4 regions of the Bacillus tuaregi genome follow, and region 3 is predicted to be linked to each of the others. Evidence: riboswitches for the same ligand, from Rfam matches in the RefSeq annotation. Region 3 holds a riboswitch; each other region holds the start of a gene.
The links. Region 3 has a riboswitch for cobalamin ahead of BQ5321_RS21840 (ABC transporter substrate-binding protein). Riboswitches for the same ligand answer to the same signal wherever they lie in the genome.

Region 1 (4,639 bases), 1.9 Mb from region 3:
CCCTCCATTATTTTAGCGGACGAACCAACGGGTGCACTGGATTCCAAGACAAGCGAGCAGATTATGGATGTATTCGTTCGGCTCCATCAAGAGGGAAAAACAGTCATTATCGTTACACATGAGGAGGAAATCGCAGCGTATACAAATAGGGTGATTACGTTAAGGGATGGCGTGATTACGGATGACCAGAGGAGAACAACATGAGTTTAGTCGAAAGCTTCAAATTAGCCCTATACTCGATTTGGAAGCATAAGATTCGTTCGGTGTTAACAATGCTGGGCGTCATTATTGGTGTTGCCGCTGTCATTATCATTGTAGCCATCGGTCAAGGCGCTAAAACGAAAATGACGGAAGAGCTGTTTAGTACAGAAAAAAATGCGGTGGATCTTTATTATGAGCCGATGCCAGTAGAGGGTGATGATGAAGCAGACATGTATTGGGTGGAGCCGGAATTAACCTCAGAGGATGTGGTCATCCTTTCTCAGGTTCCCGGTGTTAAGTCGGTGATTGCGACAAACCAAGGCTGGGGCCCGATGGTCTACGATGACCAGCAGGGGGAAATGGAAATAACCGGCGTGGGTCCCGAATTTTTTACGGCAAGGGATATTCAATTGGTTGAAGGAAGACCCATTAACCTAAAGGACAATGACGGAATGAACCGAGTCGTCATGATTGATACTGTAGCGCGAGAAAAGTTTTTCCAAAAGAAAAAAGAGGTAATCGGTGAGATTGTGGATGTCAATGGGAGTCCATATAAAGTGGCTGGGGTGTATGAATCTCCAATACCAGAGCAGTATCGTTACAGTGAAAATGGTGAAATGCTTATGCCGCGAACGGTGATTTCGATGATGTTTGGGAATCGCGAGATTGAGAGAATAGCGATTGTCGCAAGTGACCCCGAGAAAATCTCTGAAACAGGCAGGCAAGCGGCAGATACCTTAACTCGAGAAAAAAAGCTTGAAGACGGGAGGTATACGATTAATGACTACTCAGAATATGAGCAAGAAGTCGATACCGTCATTACGTTAATGACCCTGTTTATTGGCAGTATTGCAGGCATTTCTCTCTTAGTTGGGGGCATTGGGGTTATGAATATTATGCTTGTTTCGGTTACAGAAAGAACGCGGGAAATCGGGATTAGGAAAGCCATCGGTGCAACAAGAGGAAGAATCCTCCTTCAGTTTCTCATTGAATCGATGACCTTAACCTCCATTGGAGGAATACTTGGAATTGGCTTAGCCATTATGGGTTCGATGCTTGTGACGAAGTTTTCACCAATAGCGGCTACCGTAAGCCCGCTTGTCATCCTGATTGGTGTCGGTTTTTCTGCCTTCATCGGCATCATCTTTGGCATCCTTCCAGCTAACAAAGCCGCCAAGCTAAGCCCAATTGAAGCCTTAAGATATGAGTGATAAAAGGTGCCAGGCTCCTTCCAGATTGTGGATGGTGCCTGGCACTTTTTTTAGTTGCCTGTTCGATAGGATAAGTAGTCTAAAAACTTCTTCGATGCAAGGGACAGCGATCTATGTTCCCTCATCGCAACACCGATATTTCTATAGGCAGGAACTTCAAGCTCCTTCGCAATAATTTTGTGTGGAATCCGCTGTAATATCAATTCTGGCTTTTCGCAAGCAGCAAGAGAATGGTATTCCGGAAGCACCACCAGTAAACGGTCTTGCTCTAGAAAGATCGTTTCAAACTCTGCTTTTGTCGGCAGCCGTAAAAAGCCAAAGTCGACACGTCCATTTAGAATCCAGCTCTCAATTTCTGTATAAGCCCCAAGCAGCAATTCAAAATCGATCATGGGGTAATCCTTCTGGAAAATTTTTATCATGTTAGGGAGCCAGTGTGAGGCAACGCTAGAAAAGGTCCCAATCCGAATCATCCCAGATTCCATTTGTGAATATGATATCCCATGTCTAAAGACGGTCTGCGACCTGCATGGGCTTTCCCGTTCGGAAAATCTGTAAAAGATAATGAAATCTAAAGTTCAGTTTATCTTAACCATGATGATATTCGGTACAAATGGGTGGTGCCTGGCATTTTTTCCTATTCTATGAAAATAAAGAGTTGATTATTGAAACGATTGTGCTAGAATACTAGATGAGAAAATTGCTTGACTAATTGAATCTTACATAGCTAGTAGGTGCCTTATCTTTGATAAGGTTAAAAGGGAAGCCGGTGCGAATCCGGCGCGGTCCCGCCACTGTTATTCGGGGATGACCTCGCAGTACCACTGTTCCAAATCTGGAATGGGAAGGAGAGGAAGTCACTTAACCCGTAAGCCAGGAAACCTGCCTATTTAGCTTGCCAACGAAATCCTTCGTGGAAAAGGATCGGCAGAATCAGTGTTTTTTATATATTCTGATTTCGCGCGCCCTGTTTCCAAATGGAAGCAGGGTTTTTCGTTGTAAGGAAAGACTTCAGCACATCAAGCTCCTCTCGAACAATTAACGAAGGGAAGAGATTGAGGAATGAAAAAAGTATTGGTATGTATTTTGACCGTATGGATAATGGTCATAATGAGCGCTTGTGGGACAACGCAAGAGACTTCGGATGGTGAGAATAACCGCACCTTTGAAACAGAAACAGAGAAAACAAACGAGAAAGCCACCGTTTACCCGCTTACGGTGAAGGATGCAACAGGAGTTGAAATCACTTTTGACCAAGCGCCGGAAAGGATTGTTTCCACCTCTCCATCCGAGACAGAGATTCTTTTTGCCTTAGGCCTTGGTGATAAAATTTATGGTGTATCTGATTTTGATGATTACCCAGAAGCAGCGAAAGACAAACCAAAAGTAGGCGGTGTGACAAAGCCAAATGAAGAAGCGATTATGGCGGTGAATCCGGATTTAGTAGTCGGTGGCATTTCCATGAAGGATGATATTGCAGAAAAATTCCGTGGGTTAGGTCTAAAATTGTATAAAACAGAGCCGAAAAAGATGGATGATATTCTAAATAATATTATTCAAATCGGGATTATTACTGATACACAGGAAAAGGCGGAGGAGCTTGTCGCCCAAATGAAAGAGGATATTCGTACCGTAACGGAAGCGGCTGCTGCCATAGAGGAAGAGGATAAGAAAAAAGTCTACATCGAATTTTCTCCAGGCTGGACGGTTGGTAAGGGTGAATTCATGGATGAACTGATTACATTGGCAGGAGGCGTAAATATTGCCGCTGATACAGAGGGCTGGAACGCCATTAATGCAGAGAAGATTATCCAGGATAACCCCGATGTCATCATCTATACTGCCAATGTGGTGGATGATAAATCTGGGAAACCTTTAGAAGAGCTTATTCAATCTCGAAATGGCTGGGATAAAATTACCGCGGTTCAAGAAGGCCATGTGACAGGGATAGAAGGAATGATTATGTCCAGACCTGGTCCTCGCATCACAGTGGCACTAAAACAAATCGCTGAAGCCATTTATCCAGGTTCAATTGAAAAATGAAAAAGAGATTAGCACTATGGGGGGGAGCGTGTTTCGTTCTCCTTCTCCTATCCGTTGTTATTAGTTTATCGCTTGGTTCTGCTCAGTTACCACTTTCGCAGGTTTGGGGAATTCTTTTACACCAGGTTCCTTTTGTTAAAAGCTTCATGGATCCCAATTGGCCTGAATCAGCACAGCAGATTATCTTAAAGGTTCGTTTGCCGCGAGTTTTCCTTGCGATTCTTGTTGGAGCCTGCTTATCACTGGCTGGGGCCGGCTTTCAGGGAGTGCTGCGCAATCCATTAGCCGATCCGTATACATTAGGGGTTGCCTCTGGATCAGCGGTAGGGGCGGCTTTCTTAATCTTATTCGGGTATCATACGATCCTTATTGGTCAGTGGACCATTCCGCTCGTTGCCTTTGTGACAGGGCTGATTAGTTTGCTTGTTGTTCTACGTCTAGCCAATGTACATGGAAAATTCAAACTAGAAACGATCATTTTATCGGGGGTTGTGGTTTCTGCCTTTCTTGGATCACTTGTTTCTTTCATGGTGTCGATGTCCGATCAGGTAGTCAATGAAATCATCTTTTGGCTGATGGGAAGCTTAGCCTTAAGAGGCTGGTCGTTTACCTTTGTCCTTCTGCCTTACTTAGCCATCGGAATCGTTGTGCTGCTGGCCTATGGATGTACATTAAATTTATTTTCATTAGGAGAGCGGCAGGCAGCCCATTTGGGTGTCAACATTAAACGCACAAGGCTAATCGTCTTGGTCGTTTCCACCCTTATCACCTCCGCTGCAGTGTCGATTGTTGGGACCATTGGCTTTGTGGGACTTGTCGTACCACATTTAGTACGGTTGGTTGTTGGGCCAGATTATCGATTATTACTTCCTTTGTCCGTTATTTTTGGTAGCATTTATGTCCTTTGGGCCGATACCATTGCCCGTACTTTACTGAGTCCGACGGAGATTCCGCTCGGGGTTGTCACCGCCTTTTTGGGTGCTCCATTCTTTGCTTACTTGCTTCGGAAAAATAAGCAAATGTCAGGGGGAAATTGATGGTGTTTATCAAGGTGGAAAATGTAAACAAACGTTATAATGACAAGGTCATCCTGGAGGATATTAGCTTTTTCGTCAAACGCGGAGAATGCTTAGGGATTATTGGTCCGAATGGAAGTGGAAAATCTACCTTGCTCAAGCTATTGT
Region 2 (4,639 bases), 1.6 Mb from region 3:
CATACTCCCTTTCCATTGTATAAATCTTACCGCCATACCATAGCTGTTTCATCCAAAGCTTCCTTTCCGTTGTATTTTGATACGATTATCATATGATATTCGAGTTCAAATGCACAAAACCTTTCCTTAATAAAAACATAGAAAAAACTCGTCAAAAATTATGACGAGTTTTTCGTTAATAGGGATCAGCTTCATGGCTTTTCTTAACTGCATCCTTTGTGGCTTCGTTCGCTGCAATGGAACCTTGGCCGTATTTCGATTGACCTGATTCGCGACCTGGTACCTTGTTTTCCTGCTCCATCCCTTGTAGCTCTTTCATTTTCTTTTCAATACCTTCTTTGACACGACGACCATAATCTTCATCTGCTTGTGTAAAGTGTTCAATCATGGCATCTTGAATTCGTTTATCACAGATTGCTAGGGCATCGGAAAGATTCTTAATCAATTCATTGCGCTCCCAGTCCTCGAAGCTGCGATAAGTGTGACCAGCCTGTCCGTAGTTGTTCGGGCGATCAATCGGTGCGCTCATTGCCGCCGCATTATACATTGGTTGATGCGGCGCCCGCCCTTCTGTGTTCGCCTCCTGAAGGCCGCCAAGCATGGATGGTTCATAATTAATATGTGGATCTTCCCCAGACTCTTTCGGGTCACGAATATCCATTTGGCCGCGTCGCTGATTTGTGCGGACTTCCGTTTTCGGTGCATTGACAGGAAGCTGTAAATAGTTTGCACCGATGCGATAGCGCTGTGTATCGGAGTATGAAAAGGTTCGACCCTGAAGCATTTTATCATCTGAAAAATCCATACCATCAACAAGCACACCTGTCCCGAAGGCAGCCTGCTCAATTTCTGCGTGGAAATCAGCTGGATTGCGGTCGAGCACCATTCGTCCTACTGGCAGCCAAGGGAATTTTTCCTCTGGCCAAAGCTTTGTGTCATCAAGCGGATCAAAATCGAGCTCCGGATGATAATCATCCTCCATAATCTGAACAAAAAGCTCCCATTCCGGATAATCCCCGCACTCAATCGCTTCATATAAATCCTGTGTCGCATGACCAACGTTCTTTGCTTGAATCCTGTCCGCCTCTTCCTGGGTTAAATTACGAATGCCTTGTTTCGGCTCCCAGTGGTATTTCACCAGCACTGCCTCGCCCTTGGCATTCACCCATTTATAGGTATTGACTCCTGAGCCCTGCATATGGCGGTAGGTGGCGGGAATTCCCCATGGTGAAAAAAGAAAAGTAATCATATGTGTTGCTTCAGGTGTTCGGGATACAAAATCAAACATCCTCTGTGGATGGGAAACATTCGAAGCCGGGTCGGCTTTAAAAGCGTGAATCATATCTGGAAACTTCATCGCATCGCGGATAAAGAAAATCTTCAGGTTGTTCCCAACCAAATCCCAGTTTCCATCTTCCGTATACATTTTCACCGCAAAGCCGCGCGGATCTCGTGCCGTTTCTGGTGAGTCCTTTGCTCCAGCAACAGTAGAGAATCGCACCATTAGAGGAGTCCGTTTCCCAGCCCCTGAAAATACCTTTGCCCGAGTATATTTTTCTACCGGTTCATTGCCCACTTTTCCATAGGTTTCAAAATATCCGAAGGCTCCTGTTCCTCGTGCATGTACAACACGCTCCGGAATTTCTTCACGGTCAAAATGGGATATTTTTTCAATGAAATGGTAATTCTCTAGTGTTGCTGGACCTCGGTCACCGATGGTCCGAATATTTTGATTATCAGATACTGGATGCCCCTGACGTGTGGTCAACGTCTCACGCTTTACTTCCTGTTCATTCCTATCTTTGTTCTCTGCCAAATAATAAAACCCCCTCGATATTCGTTACCCTTATATCTTGTTTGTTTTTGTAAAATTTATACAATCGGAGAGATGGTTTTTACAAAAAATACAAATTGATTTATAGGATTGATAACAAAAGTGCTTGCGTAAACTGGCATTCCTTAAACAAGCAAGAATAATCCCTGCAGAGTGACACCACAGGGATTCATGAAAAATGATTAAAAAGTGTAACGATGATGTTGCCTTATAATTTATACCAGCCTGTAAATTCGCCTTTTTCTCTAGCAATCTCCACACATGTTTCGACTGTTGGAGCTGTAATGATAAATAAACCATCGCTGAAAAAGAACCCCATTTTAACCATAAATATCCCCTCCCTTCTTCATATAAAAAGGCTGCCTCATAGGTAGTAGGCAGCCTTAGATGGAAACGTTGGGAAATGGAAAAAAACGAACGTCTCCACTTCCTAGTCCCCGAGAAAATGTTTGATTGGTTTTATGCAGGCAGGTCTCCTGGCTTCGCTTCATTCTACGATTCCCTTCCCGAGCAAGAGCACAGTGGTCATGAATCATCGTCAGCATTACAGTTGCGGGGACAGCGTCGGAATTACACCGATCTTCCCTATTAAACTACATTACGTAGTACCTTTATAAAACGAATATAAAATTGTAATTCTACCAACATTATTGTAGCATATAAAAATAGTTAAAACAATTATATATATTCTGTCAATTCATTTTTGTTGAATAATTTTTGAGGTGGTCGTTTTCAGGAACTGTTGAAATTTCATTTTTTTGACTAGAATCATGCTGCAAACAATGGCTTTTTCCTCCATCCTCCCCACTTAAAATAAGAAAATGCAAAAATGCTGCTAAAAATGAAACTAATTCCCATGCCAAGAGCAATCCCATTCTGACCTATTAAATGTGAGCAAAAAAAGGTTAGAGGATAACGAAGCAGCCAAAAGGACAGGATGTTCAGGATTAACACCTGGTACATGGCTCCTGCCGCCCTAACAATTCCATTGAGAATGAAATTGAGCCCGATAAAGGGATAGAAGAAAGCAATGATTTTTAAATAATCCGTACCGAACCTTACTGTATCGGTTTCTTTTACAAATAAAGCTGTAAGGGCTTCTGCAAATAAGTAAACTACGGAAGCAATCACTAGCATAATGATCACATTATACACCGCGCCATATAGGGCAATTTGGCGGACACGGTCCCATCGATTGGCCCCAATGTTCTGTCCTGCCATGCTGTTTACAGCCGTTCCTAATGCCATGGCTGGAATGGTAATTAAACTGTCAATTCTTTGTGAAGCGCCGAAGCCTGCCACAACTGCTCCATCAAACGAATTGACGACTGTAAGAATGGCTGTGATACCAGCATAGATGACCATCATTTGCAGTCCGGCCGGGATGCCTAATTTTAGGATCAGCCATACCTCCTCCCTGCTCGGTAGCGTAGGAATGGAAAATGGCACCAGTCTCCGGTGAAAGGTGTAAATCAATGCTAGTAGGAATGAAAACCCCTGCGCCAATACGGTCGCATACGCAGCACCTTGGATTCCCCATTGAAACACTTCGATGAACAATGGGTCCAAAACACCATTCAATACAACCGCAACAAACACAAACTTTAATGGTGTTTGACTGTCACCTAAAGCCCTAAGGACCGTTCCGATAAAATTATAGCCCATGATAAAGAGAATACCCAGGAAGTTGATGCGGAGATACAGGTTTGCTTCATGTAGCATTTCATTTGGCGTATGAAGCAGTTGTAACAGCTGTTCAGAAAAAATAAAGCCAAGTAGTCCGACCAGAATGGAGAGTGTAGCTAACAGGACAACAAAAGCATTGATGTACTTCTTTAGCCCGCTCTTATCGTTCATTCCTTTTTGCTGCGATAATATCGTTAATGTTGCATTGTTTATCCCAAGGATAAAGGCCAGAAGCGTGACCACAATCGTAGAGGAAATGGTTATCGCTCCAAGTGCATTTCCTCCTAACAAATTCCCGACCCACAGACTATCAATAAATTGGTAGGATACCTGGAGAAGATTGGTAAGCATGATCGGTCCTGCGAAAGAAATCATTTGCCTTCGAACAGAGCCCTTTGTAAAATCGTGCTGCGGCAAAACGTAACACTCCTTGTCTTATTATATCTATGAATCACGTATATCACTTTGATTATGATACCATATGATGATGAATCAAACGTATTCCCTGCTTGATGGAGGGTATTAGCCTATCATAAGCATGCTAGGCGATATAGATGGAAGAGTTAATCTAGTCTTAGTACGGCAGATGCAGGTGGATTAATATGGGAAGAGATGGTGAAGGGAAGTGTTTTGTAAGAGGAAAAGAGGGATTGATGTCCTATTCATTTGGATGCTGGATTATTCTCCGAAACAAAGACATTTCCTATCTTATTGATGATCGAAATGTCTAACCCCTCTAATAGGAAAAAATGGTCCGGCATGAAGATGCTTTGTTTAGTTTAACTGCAGGCTTTTCTTCGAATTCATGATGGCATCAACCACATAATCGGCTGTAACGACTTCGGCTGCATCTAGAATATTGTCCTTTGAGACCCCATTATGCTCCATACAGGAAGAGCATACTTTTAACTTACCACCCTTTTCTAAAAATGTTGGCAGGATGTCCTTAATCGGCTTAAACGGTGCACCAATATCAATTTTATCTGCGTACCCTTTTTCCGCTAAATGTACGGCATGTGATAATAATAATATTTCAACACTATGACCCTTTTCTAACGCCTTAGCCCCCATTGTAAAGGCAATGGTTACATTATTGGCATCATTTTCATGCGACGTTAA
Region 3 (4,639 bases):
GAGCAGATGGGCATTGGTTTCACTTGGACGAAAACACCTGAAGAGCACCGAGAAGCACTGGTGCAGGCATGGGCAAAGGCAAAACAGGCCTTGAAAGATCCTGCTATTGATTTGCTTGTACTGGATGAGTTGAACAATGCTTTAGCTATTACAAACTTTCCGATTGAGGACGTACTTCCGCTTCATGAGGTGGTAGAAGCGATTCAACAACGTCCTTCCCATATGCATCTTGTCGTAACAGGACGACAGGCGGCAAAGGAACTAATCGAGCTTGCTGATCTCGTTTCCACGATTGAAGCAACAAAGCATTACTATGAACAAGGAATTCCAGCAGTAAAAGGATTAGAATTTTAAAAGTACAGGTACCACAAAAGGACAAATGTAGACGATTTGTCCTTTTGTGGTACCTGAAGAAACCTACAATAAATAATGCATAAAAGCAGTGGCAATGCCAAAGTAAATAATTAATGAGAAGATATCGTTGAGTGTTGTAATTAATGGTCCGGATGCGACCGCGGGGTCAATATTGATTCGATAGAGAAATATCGGGATGATTGTTCCAGCTAACGTACCAATAATTAAAGTGATTAAAAGCGATGCACCGACAACAACACCAAGCATTGGATTGCCAAGCCAAACATAGGCAATGATGGAAATTAAGAGGCCACAGGTGACACCGATTATGATACCAACGCCACTTTCCCGCATGATTAAATTAAAAATCGCTTTCTTATCAAGGTCATTAACCGCAAGACCACGAACGACTACAGCTAGTGACTGTGTTCCGGTATTACCGGTCATCCCGGAAATCATTGGCATAAAGTAGGTAAGGGCAACAACCTGCTGGAGCGTACTTTCATAACCGCTGATGATGCTCCCTGAGATAAGTCCAATGAACAGGAGTAAAACAAGCCAGGGCAGTCTGCGATAGGCGGCGACAAACGCCTTTGTATCGAAATCAATCGCTTTACCTGAAGCGGAGAGCTTTTCAATGTCTTCATTCGCCTCTCTAATAACAACGTCAATAATATCATCGACTGTAATAATCCCCATTAAGACGTCTTTTTCATTAACGACAGGTATAGCAAGGAAGTCATAGCGTTCAATGACGCGGGCTACTTCCTCCTGGTCCATCAAATCCGATACAGAGATGACCCGTTCGTACATAATGTTGCTGATTCGTTCGTTGGCATCAGCAATCAGCAGGTCCCTGTAGGAAACTACGCCAACCAGCTTCCGGTGGTTATCAACCACATATAAATAGTTGAGGGTTTCGGCAAATTCCGCAAAGGATTTTAGCTTATCCACTGCATCTCTAACGGTATAATAATCGCGAATCCAAACAAAACGGTTAGTCATCATACGACCAGCCGTTTCAGGCGGGTAATTCATGATGTTCTGAACAATTTTTGATTCTTCTATCTTCATTCCGGCTAAAAGTGAGGCCATTTTTTCAGGGGATAAATCATCTAATAGCGAGGCTAAGTCGTCATTATCCATCTCGTCGAGTACTTGGCTTTTTCTCTCAATCGCCAGCTTATTCAGAACTTTAAACTGCTCATCACGATCTAATTCCTGGATTAAATCAGCAAGCAGGTCAATTTTTAAATGTAATAAAAAGCGAGTTCGATGCTTTTCAGGCAGATCGGCATAGATTTGAGCAATATCATATGGCTGTAATTCATCTAAAACAGCATCAAGCTCTTTTTGTTTGTTTTCTTTTAATATTTTAATGATATGAAGGGTTATTTGATCTTCGGTCATGTTATGAATCATATTTTTCACTCTCCTTCCCACCGGAAAGTACACGTTTTTAGCTTGCATGACTATTATAAAGAAAAAACTATATAATTAAAATGAAACTTTCGCAAACATTGAAGAGAAACGGTCTTTTGCTTAAAGAAAATGATACTATATGGTATGAATGACTATAGAAAAGGGCCATTAGGACTTTGCAGGAAATCCTGCCATTTTTTGTTTAAGCAACAATTTTATGATTGTATGTTGATCTGTAGAATCGATAAAGCTAATGAAGTACTTATAATAAGCTTAGTTTTCCAATATCTGCTATGATAGTAATAAGGAAATGAACATGAACGTTTGATTACATATTCGGGGGTTTCATCGGTGAAGAGGAATGGTATTCGGGATGTTATTTATATTCATTTAAATGAAAAAAGTCAATTTGTACTCTCTCATGGGATTGAATTTCGAGAGTTCCTGATTGTTTTACATGAGTCCATCAACCATATGCTCCTTCTTAAGCATCGGTTTGATGATGGAGACTTTAATATGCACACAATGCTTGACTATGTTCCAAAGAAAAGAATCATGAAGCTTGGTGACGATGATGTATATACCTATGGAGATTTTTGCTGGATTGACTTTGAAGAAATGGAGGGACTTGATGAAGTTCCCGGCCAAGTGCTAGCAGAGCTGCTCTATCTCGGTCATGTCAAGGAACCGCTTAAGCCACCCTTCTATAGTTATTTAAGAAATTCCTTTGCTTACCTAGCTCACGATGATGGTTGGTTTAACAAAATCTATTACCGGGATTTAACTCAATTTTATCACCTGCTCAGCCAATTGATTCCAATGAAGCTAGAAACCCTTAAGCCGGAGAAAAACCTATTAGGGCTGAAAAAGAAAAAAACTTATCCTTCTGTTGATGAACACCTTTTGTTATCGTTAAAAAAGTTTATGAGTGAAGGGGTCGTCTTGTCGGTCAAGGACGTTATGCAAAACCGCTACCGTATTGAGCTGCCGTTATGGGTAATCGGAGACTTCTCTAACATGGATGATATGTACGAAGAATATGAAAAAAACAGCAAAAGGCCCTGTGATGCGAAGCTTATTTTTGATAAGAAGACGCGTGAATGGAAGATACGATCGAATTAAGTTTGAATAGATTGTGGCAGTTCGGAAAAAATACTACCAAATTTATATCCATATGCTATAATCAATCTGTTGTAAAATTACATATCACGGAATAGGTGTCTTTTTAAAACAAGACTTAATTGGGAAGTTGGTTGAAATCCAACGCGGTCCCGCCACTGTAAATGGGAGCAACCTGCATATCCACTGTACTTTGTTGTATGGGAAGGAGCAGGAAGCGATGATCATGAGCCAGGAGACCTGCCTGTTTCTCGCACACCAGTAAACCCTACGAGGATAGGGGGTGTTTGGAAAACGGCTAGCTTTTACCTATATAGTCAATCCAACATCTCCTCGAGCGTGGAGATGTTTTTTTGTGTGAAAAAACTATACGGTAAAGGGAGGAAAATAGATTGAAAAAACTTTATGCATTATGGCTTGCTCTACTGTTAAGCCTTTTGGTATTAGCGGGCTGCGGCGGTGCAGATGAGAATGAAGCGGCTCAAGATGAGCAGAATAAAGAGACAGTAGAGACAGAATCCGATGGCGCAGATGAAACAGAAAATGGTGCATTTCCAGTTACAATAAAGGATGCAACAGATAATGGAGTTGAGATTGAATCAAAGCCGGAAAGAATTGTATCGCTTATCCCAAGTAATACGGAAATTTCTTTTGCCTTAGGTCTAGGAGATGACATTGTTGGTGTAAATGATAATGACAATTATCCGGAAGAAGTATTAGAAATAGAAAAAATCGGAGGCATGGACCTTAATATAGAGAAAATTATTTCATTACAGCCTGATCTTGTTCTGGCACATGGCGGATCTTCAATGGGCAGTTCACCTGAAGGTTTACAGCAGCTCCGTGATGCAGGGATTACCGTCCTTGTCGTGAATGATGCAACAAGCTTTGTTTCCGTGTATGAAGCTATTGAGATGATAGGGAAGGCTACAGGAACACAGAAAAAGGCTAACGAAATTGTCACTGATATGCAAACAAGGATTGAAAACATAAAAGAGAAGGCAGCTGCCATTAAAGAGGAAGACAGGAAAAAGGTATATATCGAAATCATGCCGGCTCCAGAAATATATTCTGCAGGAAAGAATACGTTTATGGATGAAATGCTAGAAATGATTAATGCAGAGAACATAGTGACAGAGGAAAGTTGGCCAAAGGTTGATCAAGAGGCAATTATTGCTAGTAATCCTGATGTCATTATTACAACCTATGGATTTTATACACCAGATGCTGCTGAACAATTACTAAGCCGCGAAGGCTGGCAGGATGTTAACGCAGTCAAAAATGAACAAGTTTTTGATGTTAATTCCGATGTAGTAACACGTTCAGGGCCTCGCCTTGTAGAAGGAGTAGAGGAAGTTGCAAAAGCGGTTTATCCAGATGTTTTCAATCAATAAAATAGCTGCCTACATGCTTGCTGTGGTTTTATTAATCACAGCTATGCTTGTTGCTATATCAATAGGTACAGTTTCTGTACCTATTTTCGATATTGTCAAAATCATTGGAGCTGGTCTATTTGGCTTATCAATAGAGCAGGTGGATCCGATGTATTCAAATATTGTCTTAAATATTCGTTTACCGAGAGTGATTTTAGCAGGCTTAGTGGGTGCATCCCTTGCCATTGCGGGAGCAGCTTTTCAAGGGCTGTTACGGAATCCGCTCGCAGACCCTTATACGCTTGGGGTTTCATCAGGAGCATCAGTTGGTGCCGTTGTCACCATCTTTTTCAATTTATCATTACCACTGA
Region 4 (4,639 bases), 2.8 Mb from region 3:
GGAACATTAGGACAGGACTTAACGATAGAAGATGGCTACCAAGCTGCTCGTCAAGCGGGTCTTAACGTTTTACGCATATTGAAAAGTGAACTAGGTGAATTATCGCGGGTAAAACGAGTTGTAAAAGTATTTGGAATGGTCCATTCTGCCCTAGATTTTACTGATCATCCAAAGGTGATCAACGGTGCCTCTGACCTATTTGTAGAAGTATTCGGTGAAAAGGGAATACACGCCCGCTCAGCAGTTGGGTTTGCACAGCTTCCTAAAAGCGCCGCCGTTGAGCTTGAAATTATTGTTGAGGTTGAAGATTAAATATTTAAGGTACACAAAAATGCACCCTTCCATAATTGAAAGGGTGCATCTTTATTCTTATCAATATCCTATGATCAAAGGATTAAACTAATGCCTTTTCAACCGCTTTATCAACTGGTACATACTCATAGCCAAGATCTTTTGCTACTGGTAAGGAAGTAATCTCACCATTCACAACGTTTACACCAAGTTTTAAGCTAGGATTTTCCTCGATTGCACGACGAACACCTTTATTAGCAATTTGTAATCCGTAAGGAACGGTTACGTTTGTAAGAGCGATTGTTGAAGTTCTTGGAACGGCTCCCGGCATGTTAGCAACTGCATAATGTACAACACCGTGCTTAACAAATGTAGGATTATCATGAGTTGTTACGCGATCATTTGTTGCTACGATACCGCCTTGGTCAATCGCAACGTCAACGATAACAGAACCAGGCTTCATTGATTGAACCATTTCTTCTGTTACTAGTTTAGGAGCTTTTGCACCTGGAATTAATACCGCACCGATTAATAAATCTGCTTCACGAACTGCTTCAGCAATATTAAATGGATTTGACATTAATGTTTTAATAGAATTTCCGAAAATATCATCTAATTGACGAAGACGTTCTGCGCTCATATCAAGAATTGTTACATCTGCACCAAGTCCAATGGCCATTTTCGCAGCGTTTGTTCCAACAACACCACCGCCGATGATTGTCACCTTTCCACGAGCTACTCCTGGTACACCAGCTAATAGGATGCCCATACCGCCGTTTGTTTTTTGTAGGAACTGTGCACCGATTTGTGTTGCCATTCTTCCTGCTACTTCACTCATTGGTGCTAATAGTGGAAGAGTACGATTTAATTCTACTGATTCATATGCAATAGCTGTTACGCCAGACTCCTTAAGCGCTTTTGCTAATGGAGCCTCTGCTGCAAGATGTAAATATGTGAATAGGATTAAGCCTTGACGGAAGTATTTGTATTCGCTTTCAAGAGGCTCCTTAACTTTCATAATCATTTCTGATTGTGCCCAAACGTCTGCAGCATTATCAATGATTTCTGCCCCTGCATTTTTGTAATCTTCATCGGTGAAAAGGCTTCCAATTCCAGCGTTAGTTTCGATTATAACCTTATGTCCGGCATTTATATAAGATACAACCCCAGCAGGTGTTAATGCTACACGGTTTTCGTTATTCTTAATTTCCTTAGGTACTCCAATAATCATTGTAATGCCTCCTTGAGTCGTTGATGTATTGTTATTTTGCTTACAAGGTAATCATAATCTAATTGATAGTTTTTTTCATTGTTTTAAAAAGAAAAGATAGATAGAGTTTTTTGTTCAATCACACAAAATGTTAACGTTTTCACAAGGGCGAAAGCACTAGAATTCTCCAAATTTATGGAGAATTCTAAACGTACCCATCAGATATCCATACCAATTTCTGCAAAGGTCGGCATCCTTTTCAGCATCTGACAGGCAGCTTCTATAATCGGAAAGGCTAATGCAGCTCCGGACCCTTCACCTAAGCACATATCCATTGCTAGCATTGGTTTCACTCCTAATAGTTCACTGGCCCTTTTAGCTCCTGGCTCCTGTGAAGCATGTGAAGCAATTAAATAGTCCTTTACCCGTGGTTCAATCCCTGTAGCAATGATAGCTGCGATTGTGGAAATATAGCCATCGACTACAACAGGAACACGGTTAGCGGCCGCTCCTAGCATCACACCTGCCATACCGCCAATTTCCAAACCACCCACCTTTGCTAATACATCAATAGCATCATGGGGGTTTGGCTCGTTAATAAGTATAGCTCTCCTAATTACCTCCGCTTTGTGCTCAATCCCCCCCTTGCCTAATCCTGCCCCTCTCCCAGTGATCCCTATTGGATCACAATTTAGTAATACAGACAATATCGCCGTACTTGGTGTCGTGTTAGCAATCCCCATTTCACCTGTTCCAAGGATTTGAGCACCTTTAGCCATTTCGTCATTGGCGATTTCAATGCCTACTTCAATCGCTTTTACTGCCTCTTCCCTTGTCATGGCAGGGCCTTTTGCCATATTCTCTGTCCCGTTTTTTACCTTTCTCAGAATAATCCCCACATCAGGCGGCAGCTCACTTTTTATACCTATATCAACCGGGACAATGCGCGCACCTGATACCTGTCCAATGACACAAACACCTGTAAGTCCCTTGGCAAAATTTAGAGTCTGTGCAACGGTAACCTCCTGCGGATTATTCGTTACGCCTTCCTCATAAACCCCATGGTCACCCGCCATAACAATAATTGCCTTCTCGTCAAATGAGGGTTCCAAATTTTTTGTAATACCCGCTAGCTGCACGGCCAAATCCTCCAGCTTCCCTAAGCTCTTCGCCGGCTTAATCAGATTATCTACTCTTTCCCTCGCTAAGGTTGTGATTCCATGGTCCAAGCACTCAATCTTCTCAAGTGTTTTCTGTAATAATGACATTCTCTTCATCCTCCTTAAATAAAAAAGCCTGCAGCTTATTTGAATACCAAATAAACTACAGACTTTTCCATCATCTATATCCATCAAAGCAAACAGGCAGGTCTCCTGGCTTAGGATCATCACTTCATCAGCCCTTCCCAGAGGTATACTCCAGTGGCATTTCCAATGAAACTCCCCATTACAGTGGCGGGACCGCTGGAGACTCTCACTCCATTCCCTATTCTCCCTAAAAGGGCACCCAATGCTTTTATGCACTTTTTCATCCAATAACATAACAAGGATTTCTGCTATCGTCAAGATGCAGATGAACTGGTCTATTTAATTTTTTTATACAGCTTCTGACTTACACTTAGCTCTTCATATGAATCACTTATTTCCAAATAGTAGAGTGATTCCTTATCACCAAGACCAAGAATACCAAACATGCCTAGGCTTTCGTAAAAAAGCTTATGCACTTTTTTTTGCAAGCCTTTATTAAAATAAATTAGGACATTCCTGCACAGAATCACATGAAAGGTATTAAAGGACCGGTCTGAGACAAGATTATGCTGAGCGAATACGACATTTTTGGTTAAAAACGGATCAAATTTTACCCCATTCGTTGTTACACAGTAATAATCTGAGAAGGCTTGCTTGCCTCCAGCCTGGATATAATTATTCGTATATTTCTTCATATTTTCGATTGGAAATAATCCACTCTTAGCAGTTTTCAGTACGTTCGGATTGATATCAGTTGCATAAAGCTTGGCATTTTCATAGAGACCTTCCTCATGCAGCAACATGGCCATTGAATACACTTCTTCCCCTGTCGAACAGCCTGCATGCCAAATTCTAATCGATGGATACGTGCGTAATAATGGTACAACCTTTTCTCTAAATGCTCTAAAAAAGAGAGGGTCTCGAAACATCTCTGTGACATTGATGGAAAAATCAGCAATAAATCGTTGTAAACAGGCAGCATCATGAAGGATCTTTTCAAGCAGCCCTGTGATACTGGTCAATTTTTCAGCATGAACCCGATGCCAGACTCTCCTTCGAATCGAAGGATAGGCATAATCACGGAAATCATATCCGCACCAATCATAGACACCCTTTAATAACAATTCAATTTCGATTTTTTCTAATTCACCTTCGGAACCCTCATCAATTGATAATATACTAGTATCCATTGAATTGATCATTCACATACAGTATCCCTTCTTCTTTAATATAGCCAGACCTTTATCAAGGAAATAAGCTTCTCAGGGTCAATTGGCTTTACAATATAATCCGAGGCCCCGGCTTCCAAGCACTTCTCCCGGTCATTTTTCATTGCCTTCGCTGTCAGCGCAATAATCGGCAGCTCCTGAAATCGCTGTATCTGTCGGATTCTACCAATCGCCTCATAACCATCCATCTCAGGCATCATAATATCCATTAATACTAAATCAATTTCCGGGATTCTCTCTATCATTTCTAGACCCTCGATACCATTTTCAGCAAAGCTGACATGCATCCCGTTCAATTCAAGAATACTAGAGAGTGCAAATACATTTCGAACATCATCATCGACAAGGAGAATTTTTTTCCCTTGTAGACCGGAAGGAATACTAATAGCTTTACTTACAGCTACTTCCTGACTGATATTATGTTGGTCGCTTTCCTGTAGAAACAATGCCAGCTCTTCCTTTAAGCGCTGTGGTGATAGCTCGTTTTTAATAATAATACTGTAGGCGTATTTACTTAATTGTATTTCTTCCTTTGAGGTGACATCACGTCCAGTATAAATGATGACTTTTACTTTATTCGATTGGTCATTCTCCTTTATTTTTTCCAATAACTCAAACCCGCTTGTATCACCTAACCCTAAATCAAGAATCACACAATCAAA

Region 1: another riboswitch for cobalamin. It lies ahead of BQ5321_RS12410 (ABC transporter substrate-binding protein); the one in region 3 lies ahead of BQ5321_RS21840 (ABC transporter substrate-binding protein).
Region 2: another riboswitch for cobalamin. It lies ahead of BQ5321_RS13755 (catalase); the one in region 3 lies ahead of BQ5321_RS21840 (ABC transporter substrate-binding protein).
Region 4: another riboswitch for cobalamin. It lies ahead of cobT (nicotinate-nucleotide--dimethylbenzimidazole phosphoribosyltransferase); the one in region 3 lies ahead of BQ5321_RS21840 (ABC transporter substrate-binding protein).

Annotation. Positions count from the first base shown of each region.
Region 1 is NZ_LT629731.1:2,111,094-2,115,732, forward strand. It holds gene BQ5321_RS12395 (ABC transporter ATP-binding protein) at 1-204, shown strand, start outside; gene BQ5321_RS12400 (ABC transporter permease) at 201-1,412, shown strand; partial or broken gene BQ5321_RS12405 (LysR family transcriptional regulator substrate-binding protein) at 1,463-1,897, opposite strand; cobalamin riboswitch at 2,129-2,316, shown strand; gene BQ5321_RS12410 (ABC transporter substrate-binding protein) at 2,475-3,455, shown strand; gene BQ5321_RS12415 (FecCD family ABC transporter permease) at 3,452-4,492, shown strand; gene BQ5321_RS12420 (ABC transporter ATP-binding protein) at 4,492-4,639, shown strand, end outside.
Region 2 is NZ_LT629731.1:2,396,942-2,401,580, forward strand. It holds gene BQ5321_RS13750 (amidohydrolase) at 1-52, opposite strand, end outside; gene BQ5321_RS13755 (catalase) at 176-1,816, opposite strand; cobalamin riboswitch at 2,284-2,462, opposite strand; gene BQ5321_RS13760 (MATE family efflux transporter) at 2,603-3,937, opposite strand; gene BQ5321_RS13765 (DsrE family protein) at 4,295-4,639, opposite strand, start outside.
Region 3 is NZ_LT629731.1:4,046,007-4,050,645, reverse strand. It holds gene BQ5321_RS21855 (cob(I)yrinic acid a,c-diamide adenosyltransferase) at 1-354, shown strand, start outside; gene mgtE (magnesium transporter) at 418-1,776, opposite strand; gene BQ5321_RS21845 (hypothetical protein) at 2,128-2,898, shown strand; cobalamin riboswitch at 2,975-3,157, shown strand; gene BQ5321_RS21840 (ABC transporter substrate-binding protein) at 3,288-4,289, shown strand; gene BQ5321_RS21835 (FecCD family ABC transporter permease) at 4,273-4,639, shown strand, end outside.
Region 4 is NZ_LT629731.1:1,294,254-1,298,892, reverse strand. It holds gene BQ5321_RS08470 (RidA family protein) at 1-312, shown strand, start outside; gene ald (alanine dehydrogenase) at 395-1,522, opposite strand; gene cobT (nicotinate-nucleotide--dimethylbenzimidazole phosphoribosyltransferase) at 1,720-2,769, opposite strand; cobalamin riboswitch at 2,848-3,026, opposite strand; gene BQ5321_RS08455 (CheR family methyltransferase) at 3,084-3,950, opposite strand; gene BQ5321_RS08450 (response regulator) at 3,974-4,639, opposite strand, start outside.